Regions from separate parts of the Mesorhizobium sp. B1-1-7 genome, predicted to be linked through region 1. Evidence: predicted binding sites of a transcription regulator. Region 1 holds the regulator's gene; the other holds the start of a gene.
The links. Region 1 encodes LexA, which represses DNA repair genes until DNA is damaged. Its sites were predicted from a motif close to TGTTCNNNNTGTGTTCNG; they were not measured.

Region 1 (5,184 bases):
CTTTTCATGCCGCGCTGCTGAGCGCTGCGACATCCAGCTGGCTGTTGCGGTTTCGCTCGACGATCTCGGACCAGCTGCGCCGGCACCATCGCTTTCTTGGGCTGGCGCCGACATTGCGGGCGGCGGCCGGCCTCAAGGACGGCTACGAAGAGGCCATGAACGCGCTGCGCGAGGCGATGGCGATCGAGCACCACACGGCGATCATGGAAGCCGCCCTGGACCGCGACGTCGAGCGGGCAAAAGCGCTGATGACGGCCCACATCGGTTATACGCTGCACGTCTATGTCCACAGCGAGGACGGCGACGCGAACAAGGACGTCGCGCGCGCCGGCAGCTTGAAAGCGGTTGCCGGATGATCTCGGCACCTCCGCATCGTCCGACGCTTGACGAGATTGCCGAAGCCCGCGATCGGCTGGCCGCCTGGCTGCCGCGCACCCCGCTGCTGCGCCTCGATCTTGGCCGTGCCGACCAGCGGATATTCCTCAAGCTCGAGACCCTGTCGCCGATCGGCGCCTTCAAGCTCAGGCCGGCGCTCAATGCCTTGCTTTCTCGTGACGCCGATGAGCTCAGGCTCGGTGTTGCGATCGTCAGTTCGGGCAACATGGCCTATGGGATGGCCTGGGCGGCTAGGGCTCTTGGCGTTCCGATGGCCGCCTACATGTATGCCGGCGCGCCGCAGACCAAGATCGACGGTGTCCGCCGTCTTGGCGGCGAGGTGCGCTTTGTCTCCCACGGGACCTGGTGGCGCTACATCACCGCGATCGAGCGGCCCGACATTGGCGAACTTCTCATCAATCCCGTTACCGATCAGGCGGTGCTGGCTGGCAATGGCACCATCGGCCTCGAGATTGTCGAGGATCTGCCGGATGTCGATTTCGTGCTGACGCCATATGGAGGCGGCGGCATGACGACCGGCGTTGCAAGTGCGCTCAAGGCCCTTCGTCCGCAGGCGAGGGTCTTTGCCGTCGAGGACGAGAACGCAGCGCCGGTGACCGCCGCACTGGCGGCCGGACGTATTGTCGAGATCGAGACACGGCCCTCCTTCATCAAGAGCATTGGCGGTCCCTCCCTGATCCCCGAACTGTGGCCGTTGGCGAACCAGCTCATCGACGGTGCCATCGCCGTCAGCCTGCAAGAGGTGACGGAGGCCATGCGGCTCCTGTTCTAGAAGGCCAAGGTCGTCGCCGAGGGCGCGGGCGCCGCCTCGCTGGCCGCGGCTCTCCGCAGCGAGCAGGCGACCGGCAACGTCGTCTGCGTCATCTCCGGCGGCAATATCGATGCGGAATCCTATGCGCAGGTGCTGGCCGGTGCGATCCCGCCAGCCTGATCCCGTACCTGCTTCCGAACCGGCGATTGTTGGCGTTTTGATTTCGTTTCGTTCACGGCAGGCAAGCCGATCGCAAGCGCGGAAATCGGCCTCGCCGGGCTCTGCCGTCGGCTGATGCCGAGCCATGTCGCAAGACAGGCCACAGGCTATTAACCAAACATTTCAATGCGGGCGACGGGCGGCAACGGGCGAAAAACCCCGATTTCCGGCCTGTCCGGGGCCGCAAATGATTTCGGCTCTCTTACCAAATTCACTAAACTTTAAACGGTTGCAGAACACAACTGGAACAGATAGTGTTTGTTCTGGGTTTGTTTTTCGATTCTGGATCAGAACCATTCTGGATCAAAACCCTTGTCCAGATGCCTTGGGGGCCGCCATGCTGACACGCAAGCAACATGAACTCTTGATGTTCATTCATGAACGGCTCAAGGAAAGCGGTATTCCGCCCTCCTTCGACGAGATGAAAGAGGCGCTCGACCTCGCCTCCAAATCAGGGATCCATCGCCTGATCACGGCGCTGGAGGAACGCGGCTTCATTCGCCGGCTGCCCAACCGGGCGCGTGCGCTGGAAGTGCTGCGGCTGCCGGATTCGATCGCGCCGGGCCTCAACGCGGCAAAGAAATTCTCGCCAAGCGTCATCCAGGGAAGTCTCGGCCAAGGCGGTCTCGGTCAGGGCAGCCTCGGCCGCCAGATCAAGCCGGCACCGTCGCGCTTTGCCGCTGCCGGCAATGACGACGATGCGGTTCCAGCGGTGTCCATCCCGGTCATGGGTCGCATCGCCGCCGGTGTGCCGATCGATGCCATCCAGCATCAGACGCATACCATCTCGGTGCCGCCGGACATGATCATGGGCGGCGAGCACTATGCGCTCGAGGTCAAGGGCGACTCGATGATCGAGGCCGGCATCTTCGATGGCGACACGGTCATTATCCGCAACGCCGATACGGCGAGCCCGGGCGAGATCGTCGTGGCGCTGGTCGACGAGGAGGAAGCGACCCTGAAGCGGTTTCGCCGCAAGGGTGCTTCGATTGCGCTTGAAGCCGCCAATCCGGCCTATGAGACGCGCATCTTCGGGCCGGACAGGGTCAAGGTGCAGGGCAAGCTCGTCGGGCTGATCAGGCGCTACTGAGCCGGCACGGCACTTGGCTTGTCAGGTTTGCGATAGGGCTCCAGGCCCCTCGCCTCGCGCGAAAATTTTCGCTGCGCGTGCCAGGGCCGATACGGGCTATCTACTGCGAAGCTGATGGTTGGCGGACCGGTGGCCGATTGGCGGTCGAAGAAGATGGCCGCACTGCCCTTGCGGGCGAGCTGCCGTTTGGTGACGACGAGAACCAGCGGATTGTGGCAAGAATCATAGGCCGTCGCGTCATTGACAATGATCAGGTCGGCGAAGCCACAGGCCTTCCAGGTATCCTTGCGGTCTTCGACATGCGCTATGATCGCACCGGACGGGTGCCTGGCGAGACAGACGCCGTCAGTGCAATAGAACGGCGCTCCCGGCGGGAGATTGACGGCATCGGCAATATCGAATTGTCCATCCGCCTTGTCGAACATCTCCGGCAGGATGATGGTTTCGGATCTCAGCGCGCGCTTCCAGTTGTCGACCGTGAATTCATTTGGCCGGGGCCGGCTGACCGCGAGTTCGCCGCCGCCGATCGGCAGCGCGACCAGCCGCGCATCTTCCGAGACCAGCACATCCGGCGGGCGCGTGTCGGACACCGCCAGCAAGCCGGCGAGCGCGAATGGAAGCGCTGCAAGCCGCAGCCACGTCGTCGCCATCGTCGCGATGACCAGGGCAATCGTCACCAGCAGCACGGATTGCTGTGAGATGAGCCCGACAGCATCGACCGGAGAGCGTTCCGATATCCACGCCGAAATGGCGATCATCGCGGTCAGGCCCTTGCCCATCAGGTAAAGGGATGGCGCATCCAGTCCGAACGGCATCAGCAGCGCGCTGGCAACGGCCAGGAACATCACCACCGACACGATCGGCATGACGGCCAGATTGGCGAACAGGCTGAGCGGCGACACCCGCTGGAAATGCCAGATGGCAAACAGCGCCGTGGCGCTGCCGGCGATGATGGAGGTCATGGCCAATCCGCCTGTCGCCAGCAGGAATTTTCGGGTCAGGAAACCGGGCAAGGAGCGCTTCGGCGGCGGCGGTCTGGTCTTTCCCGCACGGTGATCCGCCCAGCCCGCATAGGCGCCAACCAGGGCCGCGGTCGCAGCGAACGACATCTGGAAGCTCGGACCGACCACCTCATGCGGCGAAACCAGGATGACGGCGATCGCCGAGATCGCAAGATTGCGCATGGTCAGCGCCGCGCGATCGAACAGGACGGCAATCAGCATCACCGCCAGCATGATGAAGCTGCGCTCGGCGGCGACGACGACGCCGGAGATGACGAGATAGGCGGCGATCGACAAAAGTGCGGCCGCGGCCGCGTATTTCTTCACCGGCCGGCGCGCGGAAAAGTCGGGGAACAACGCGAAGGCGCCGCGCAGCAGACCCATGATGGTGCCGGCGACCAGCGCCATGTGCAGTCCCGAAATGGAGATGATGTGATAGATGCCGGTGCGCCGCATCGCTTCGTTGATTTCGTCGGGGATGCCGGCGCGCACGCCGACGATCAACGCCGCCGCGATCTCGCCTTCGGCGCCGCCGACGCTGCCCCTGATATGGTCGGCAATGGCTTCGCGGGCGTTTTCTATCGCTGAGGAAAGGCGGGCCGACAGCGGCATGCCACCGTCATCGGCCGCAACGACTTTTGGATTGCCGAGAAAGAACCCGCTGCCGCCGATGCCGGCGAAATAGCTGTCGAAGGAGAAATCGTAGCTCTCCGGCCGCACCGGACCGGTTGGCGGCAACAGCTTGGCGTAGCCCGTGACAAGGGAGCCGGCGGTCATTTCCGGCGGTATCTTGCGTGCCGAAAGCCGAACCCTTTCCGGCGCGTAGCGCAGTTTCGGCCGGGCGGTCGATGTCACGTCGATGGTCAGCCGGATGCGGCCGGTCTCCATCTCTTCGATCGAGACCACGCGGCCGCTCAGTTGCGTCGAGATTTCCGAGCCCAGCATCTGGGTTCCGGTGCGCCACGTCTCGACCTTGGCGGCGAGCAAGCCAAGCGCGCACAGCAATGCCGCCGTCATGCACAGATGGGTTTTCGGCCACGAGCGCGAGACAATCGCCAGCAGGCCCATGAGGGCCACCACCGCGACAGGCCTGGCGAAGTCCGGTTCGGCTGCCAGGGAAAAATAGCCGATCGCGCCGATTGCAAGGCAAACCGGCACCAGCAGGAAGCCAATGCCGCGGTCAAGCTCCAGCTCCGCCGCCGCAGTGATGCCGTTGCGCAGGCGCGGCAATGACAGCCGGCCGAGTTGCCGACGCACACGCACGATCCTGCCGGCCGGCGACGAAACTGGGGCGGGGATATCCGGTAGCGACTGCTTGCCTGAACCCGGCACGAGAGGCGATTGCGTCGGCAACTCGGCCGGCAGCGGCATCGCAAACAAGGACCGCTCGCTGACGCCAACAACTGCGTCCTCGCCCTGATCCGAGCCCCGGCTTCGTCCAGCCATCGGGTCTGCCCCTTGCACCCCTGACGCCCTATGGTACATGAACGCGCGACGCGCGAAAGTCCGCGCACCCCACACCCCGCTTCAGACGCTTCCCGAGAGTTCAATGTCCGACAAGGTCGTCACCCGTTTTGCCCCCTCGCCCACCGGCTACCTGCACATCGGCGGCGCGCGCACGGCGCTGTTCAACTGGCTGTATGCAAAGCATACCGCCGGCACGATGCTGCTGCGCATCGAGGACACCGATCGCGAGCGTTCGACCGAGGCGGCGACGGCCGCGATCC
Region 2 (5,184 bases), on a different contig from region 1:
CGTGCCGCAGCCGAGCGCCTGGATCAGGTCCGATATCTGCTGGTTGGCGGCCAGCTTGTCGTTGCCGGCGCTGGCGACGTTGAGGATTTTGCCGCGCAGCGGCAGCACCGCCTGGCTGGCGCGGTCGCGTGCCTGCTTGGCCGAGCCGCCGGCCGAGTCACCTTCGACGATGAAGAGTTCGGCACCGGCGGCGGCGTTCTGGGTGCAGTCGGCCAGCTTGCCCGGCAGGCGCAGCTTGCGCACCGCGCTCTTGCGCGACACTTCCTTTTCCTGGCGCCGGCGCACCCGTTCATCGGCGCGCGCGATCACCCATTCGAGCAGCTTGGAGGCTTCCTGCGGATTGTCGGCCAGCCAATGATCGAACGGATCGCGGATCGCGGTCTCGACAATGCGGATGGCCTCGATCGTCGCCAGCCTGTCCTTGGTCTGGCCGACGAATTCCGGCTCGCGGATAAACACCGACAGCATGCCCGCCGCCGAGATCATGACGTCTTCCGAGGTGACGATCGAGGCGCGCTTGTTGCCGACGAGCTCGGCATAGGCGCGCAGGCCCCGCGTCAGCACATTGCGGAAACCGGCCTCGTGCGTGCCGCCTTCACCGGTCGGGATGGTGTTGCAGTAGGAATTGACGAAGCCGTCGCCGCCGAACCAGGTCACCGCCCATTCGAGCGAGCCATGGCCGCCTTGCTTGTCGCTCTTGCCGGCGAAGATTTCGCGCGTCACCTGGAAATCGTCGCCCAGCGATGCCTTGAGATAGTCCTTCAGTCCGCCGGGGAAATGGAATTCCGCCTTGGCCGGCGTCTGGTCCTTTTCCTTGATCAGCGACGGATCGCAGGTCCAGCGGATCTCGACACCACCGAACAGATAGGCCTTCGAGCGCGTCATGCGGTAAAGCCGCGCCGGCTCGAACGCAGCGCCCTTGCCGAAGATCTGCTCGTCGGGGTGGAAGCGGATCTTGGTGCCGCGCCGGTTGTGGACTTCGCCAAGATGCTCGAGGCCGCTGACCGGGACGCCGCGCGAGAATCTCTGCCGATAAAGCTGGCGGCCACGCGCGACCTCGACCTCGAGATGATCCGACAGCGCGTTGACCACGGATACGCCGACACCGTGCAGGCCGCCTGAGGTCTCGTAGACCTTGGAATCGAACTTGCCGCCCGAATGCAGCGTCGTCATGATCACTTCGAGCGCAGGTTTCTTGAATTTCGGGTGCGGATCGACCGGAATGCCGCGGCCATTGTCGGTGACGGAGAGATAGCCGTCGGCCGAAAGCTCGACATCGATGAAAGTGGCGTGGCCGGCAACCGCCTCGTCCATCGAATTGTCGATGACCTCGGCGAACAGATGGTGCATCGCCTTGTCGTCGGTGCCGCCGATATACATGCCCGGCCGGCGCCGTACCGGCTCCAGGCCTTCCAGCACCTCGATGTCGGCGGCGCTGTAGCTCTCCGAACCGTCGCGGCTTGCCGCCGGCCGCTTGGCTGCCGCCTGCACCAGCGGATCCGCCGGGCGCGCCGGCGCGCGGACCGGCTGCGGTTGCTTGTCCAGATCGCCGAAAAGGTCGTTGTTGTCGTCCATGCCTGCCATAGGTCCGGTGCTGCGAATCACCCGCCGATACTGCCACGCTTTTCAGCGCCAAGCGACGGAGGTTCCTGTTACGTTCGGGGATCCGGCCCGTCTTATCCTAAAACCATTCGATAACCAAGCGGGCGGAAATAGGTCGAATGCCGTCGTTCTGCGTTCCTGATTCTTTAACAATGCCGCTTAGCGTGTGCCCAACATAACAAGAAACTACGGGCATCAGGGGTTTGGGCGTGAGGGGCAAGGCCATAACGATGATCGGTATCGCCGCCGTTTTCGGCGCGATCTCGATCTTTGCCGCGGATTTCTGGGTCAAAAGCCAGGCCGATGCCCAGGAGAAGACGGCCTCGATCGTCGCTCCGGCCCCGCCCAAGATCGAATTCAAGACGATCGTGGTGGCCAACGCTCCGTTGCGCTACGGCATGGAACTCGATCGCACGAAGCTCATCGAAATTCCCTGGCCGCAAGATTCGCTGCCGCAGGGCGCCTTTGCCACGATCGATGGGCTGCTCGGCGAAGGCGGCCGCGTCGTGCTGTCGCCGATCGAGGTCAACGAACCGGTGCTGCTCACCAAGCTGTCGGGGCCGAACGGCCGCGCGACGCTTTCCAACATGCTGACGCCCGGGATGCGGGCGGTCACCATCCGCACCGATGAGATCGCCGGTGTCGGCGGCTTCGTCACGCCGGGCGACCGCGTCGATGTCGTGCTGACGCGCGATGCCGGTGAAATCCAGGAGGTCGCCAAGAACGCGCAAGGGGCGGCCGGTTCGACCATCACTTCCGAAATCGTCGTCGCCGACGCCAAGGTGCTGAGCGTCGGCCAGGGCGCCGACGAGCGCCAGACGGCGCCGCAGATCGCCAATTCCGTGACCCTCGAGGTGACGACCGAGGGCGCCCAGAAAGTGGCGCTTGCCCGCACCGTCGGAACGCTGTCGCTGTCGCTTCGCTCAGCCAGCGAAGGCGGCGACGGCAAGAACGGCGTCACCACCATCTCCTCCTTTGGCGGATCGGTGGCGTCCAAGGCGCAGGCCACGGCCGGCTCGTTATTCGATGCCATGACCAAGGAGCCGGAGAAGCCGAAATTCAAGACGGTCATCGTGACGCGTGGCACGAAGGCCGAGGAATACCAGGTTCCGGCGCGGGACCAGAAGTAAAAGGCCGGTGGGGACCGGGTGGGACGGGACAATGCTGATGCGTACCCTATATGGAATGACGGGCCGGTCGTGCTTCGTGCGCGCCCTGGCGATGGCGGTTTCGCTGGCCGCGGGCGCGATGCTCGCCTTCGCCGGCGCGGCCAGGGCGGACAATGACATCGTCTATGTCTCGGCGACCAAGAATGCGTCGATAAAAGTCGCCAAGGGCAAGCCCAAGACGATCATCACGAGCGCGGCTTTCTACCAGATCGTCATCGGCGATCCCGAGATCGCCAACGTCAATCCGCTGACCGATAAATCCTTCTATGTGCTGGGCAACAATCTCGGCACCACCGGCATCGCGCTGTTCGACGACAAAAAGCAGCTTGTCGGGACCGTCGACATCGAGGTGACGCTCGACACCGACGAACTGGCGAACACCATCCGCGCCAGCGTGCCGGACGCCAAGATCAAGGTCGGCTCGGCCAATGGCCGCGTGGTGCTGTCGGGCGAGGCGGACGACGCTGTCGCCGCCGAGAAGGCAAACAAGATCGCCACCCGCTTTTCCGGCAACGAGGAGGTGATCAATTCGGTCAACATCTCGTCGTCGCAGCAAGTCCAGCTCAATGTCCGCTTCGTCGAGATCAACCGCCAGGCGGGCCAGGATCTGGGCGCAAAATACAGCGCCAATTTCGCCTACGGCTTCGGCGGACGCGATGTTTCGCTCGATCCCGGCACGGTGCCGGCGGCGGGAACCGGTGAAATCATCGGCCGGCTACTATCCAATGGCGTCTCCATCGATATCGCCATCAAGGCGCTGGAAGAGCGCGGCCTTGCCCGGCGGCTGGCGGAACCGAACCTTATCGCCCGTTCGGGCGAGACGGCGAGCTTCCTGGCCGGTGGCGAATTCCCGATTCCGGTTTCGGAGGACAACGGCAAGATCTCCGTCAGTTACAAGAAATACGGCGTCAGCCTGGACTTCAAGCCGACCGTGCTCAAGGACGGATTGGTCAGCCTGGACATCGCGCCGGAAGTCTCTTCGATCGACGCGTCGGCGTCCTACAACATCGGCAACATTTCGGTGCCGGGTTTCATCGTGCGCCGTGCCAGGACGTCGATCGACCTGAAGAACGGCCAGAGCTTCATGATCGCGGGGCTGCTGCAGTCGCAGAACGACATCACCACCTCGCGTATTCCCGGTCTCGGCAAGATGCCGGTGCTTGGAGCGCTGTTCTCGTCGAAATCCTACCAGCGGCGCGAGACCGATCTGGTCATCATCGTCACGCCCTATCTGGTCAAGCCGGTCGATCCGTCGAAGAAAATGGCCGTGCCGACCGACGGCACGCAACCGGCCAGCAACGCCGACTACTTCCTCAACAACACGGAGGAAGTGAAAGGGTCGGATACCAACCGCGCCTTGGCTATGGCCGACGGCGGCGCCGCACGGGCCGCTCGCGCCACCACGGTCGGGCATTTCCTCGACCTGCCGAAGGACTGAAGCCATGCGTCTGATCCTGAGATCGAGCGTCGCCTTGCTGCTTGCCGGTTTCGCCGGCGGCTGCACCAGCGACGACTATGTGCGCAGCGAAGGCGTGACGTCAGGCGCCGGCGACGCCCAGGCCGCCAACACCGTCATGCAGATGGTCGACCCGTGGAAGTACGGTGTCCAGAACACCAGGCTTCTGGTGCCTGCGAAGCGTGGCGATGCCGGACCCGTCACGCCCGATCAGGCGGCGGGCGCGAAGGCGGCGCAAACAAGCACAAGCGACTGAATAAAAAAGACAATCGACCAAGGCGATCGACCTACAGGCGGCAAGCATGGCAAACGGCATCAAGACCAAGAAGATCCTGCTCGTATCGACGGACAGGACCTTCGTGCAGGACACGCGGACCGCGTTCGCCGCTTCCGAGATCATCCAGCTCTCGACGGTGGACAAGAGTGTCACCGAACTGCGCGGCGAGGTCCAGGAGACCGACTTCGGCGTCATCATCGTCGACATGGACGCGGCGAGGCTGGAGGAGGTCGAGTCGCTGCAGCGCATCATGCGCCGGCTGGAAGGCAAGGCGCCGGTGGTCGTGGTCACCCAGGAGTTCAACGCCGCCGCCGTGCGCATCCTGGTACAGCTCAAGGTCGCCGACTTCCTGGTCAAGCCGATCACCACCGCCGACCTGGTGCGCTCGGTCGTGCGTGCCCTGCAAGGGCCGGGGCGCGAGGAAAACACCGAGTCGCAGATTTACACTTTCATGCCGGCCGCGGGCGGCGTCGGCACCACGACGCTGGCGCTGCAGACGGCCTTCCAGCTGCATCACTCGGTGACGCGCGGTGCCTCGACCTGTGTGGTCGACCTCAATTTCCAGCAGGGTGCCTGCGCCGAATATCTCGACCTCGAGCCGCGTTTCGACATCACCGAGATCGAGAACCAGCCCGAACGCCTCGACCGGCAACTGCTCGACGTGATGCTGTCCAAGCATG

Region 2: a site for LexA is predicted at 1,645-1,662, ahead of parE (DNA topoisomerase IV subunit B). Genes of this name have one in related genera too.

What each region holds. Positions count from the first base shown of each region.
Region 1 is NZ_VFWQ01000001.1:207,866-213,049, reverse strand. It holds gene FJ978_RS01040 (GntR family transcriptional regulator) at 1-356, shown strand, start outside; gene FJ978_RS01035 (pyridoxal-phosphate dependent enzyme) at 353-1,168, shown strand; gene lexA (transcriptional repressor LexA) at 1,704-2,456, shown strand; gene FJ978_RS01025 (ComEC/Rec2 family competence protein) at 2,450-4,903, opposite strand; gene gltX (glutamate--tRNA ligase) at 5,007-5,184, shown strand, end outside.
Region 2 is NZ_VFWQ01000012.1:50,663-55,846, reverse strand. It holds gene parE (DNA topoisomerase IV subunit B) at 1-1,575, opposite strand, end outside; gene cpaB (Flp pilus assembly protein CpaB) at 1,833-2,732, shown strand; gene FJ978_RS21095 (type II and III secretion system protein family protein) at 2,764-4,209, shown strand; gene FJ978_RS21090 (hypothetical protein) at 4,214-4,483, shown strand; gene FJ978_RS21085 (response regulator/pilus assembly protein) at 4,530-5,184, shown strand, end outside.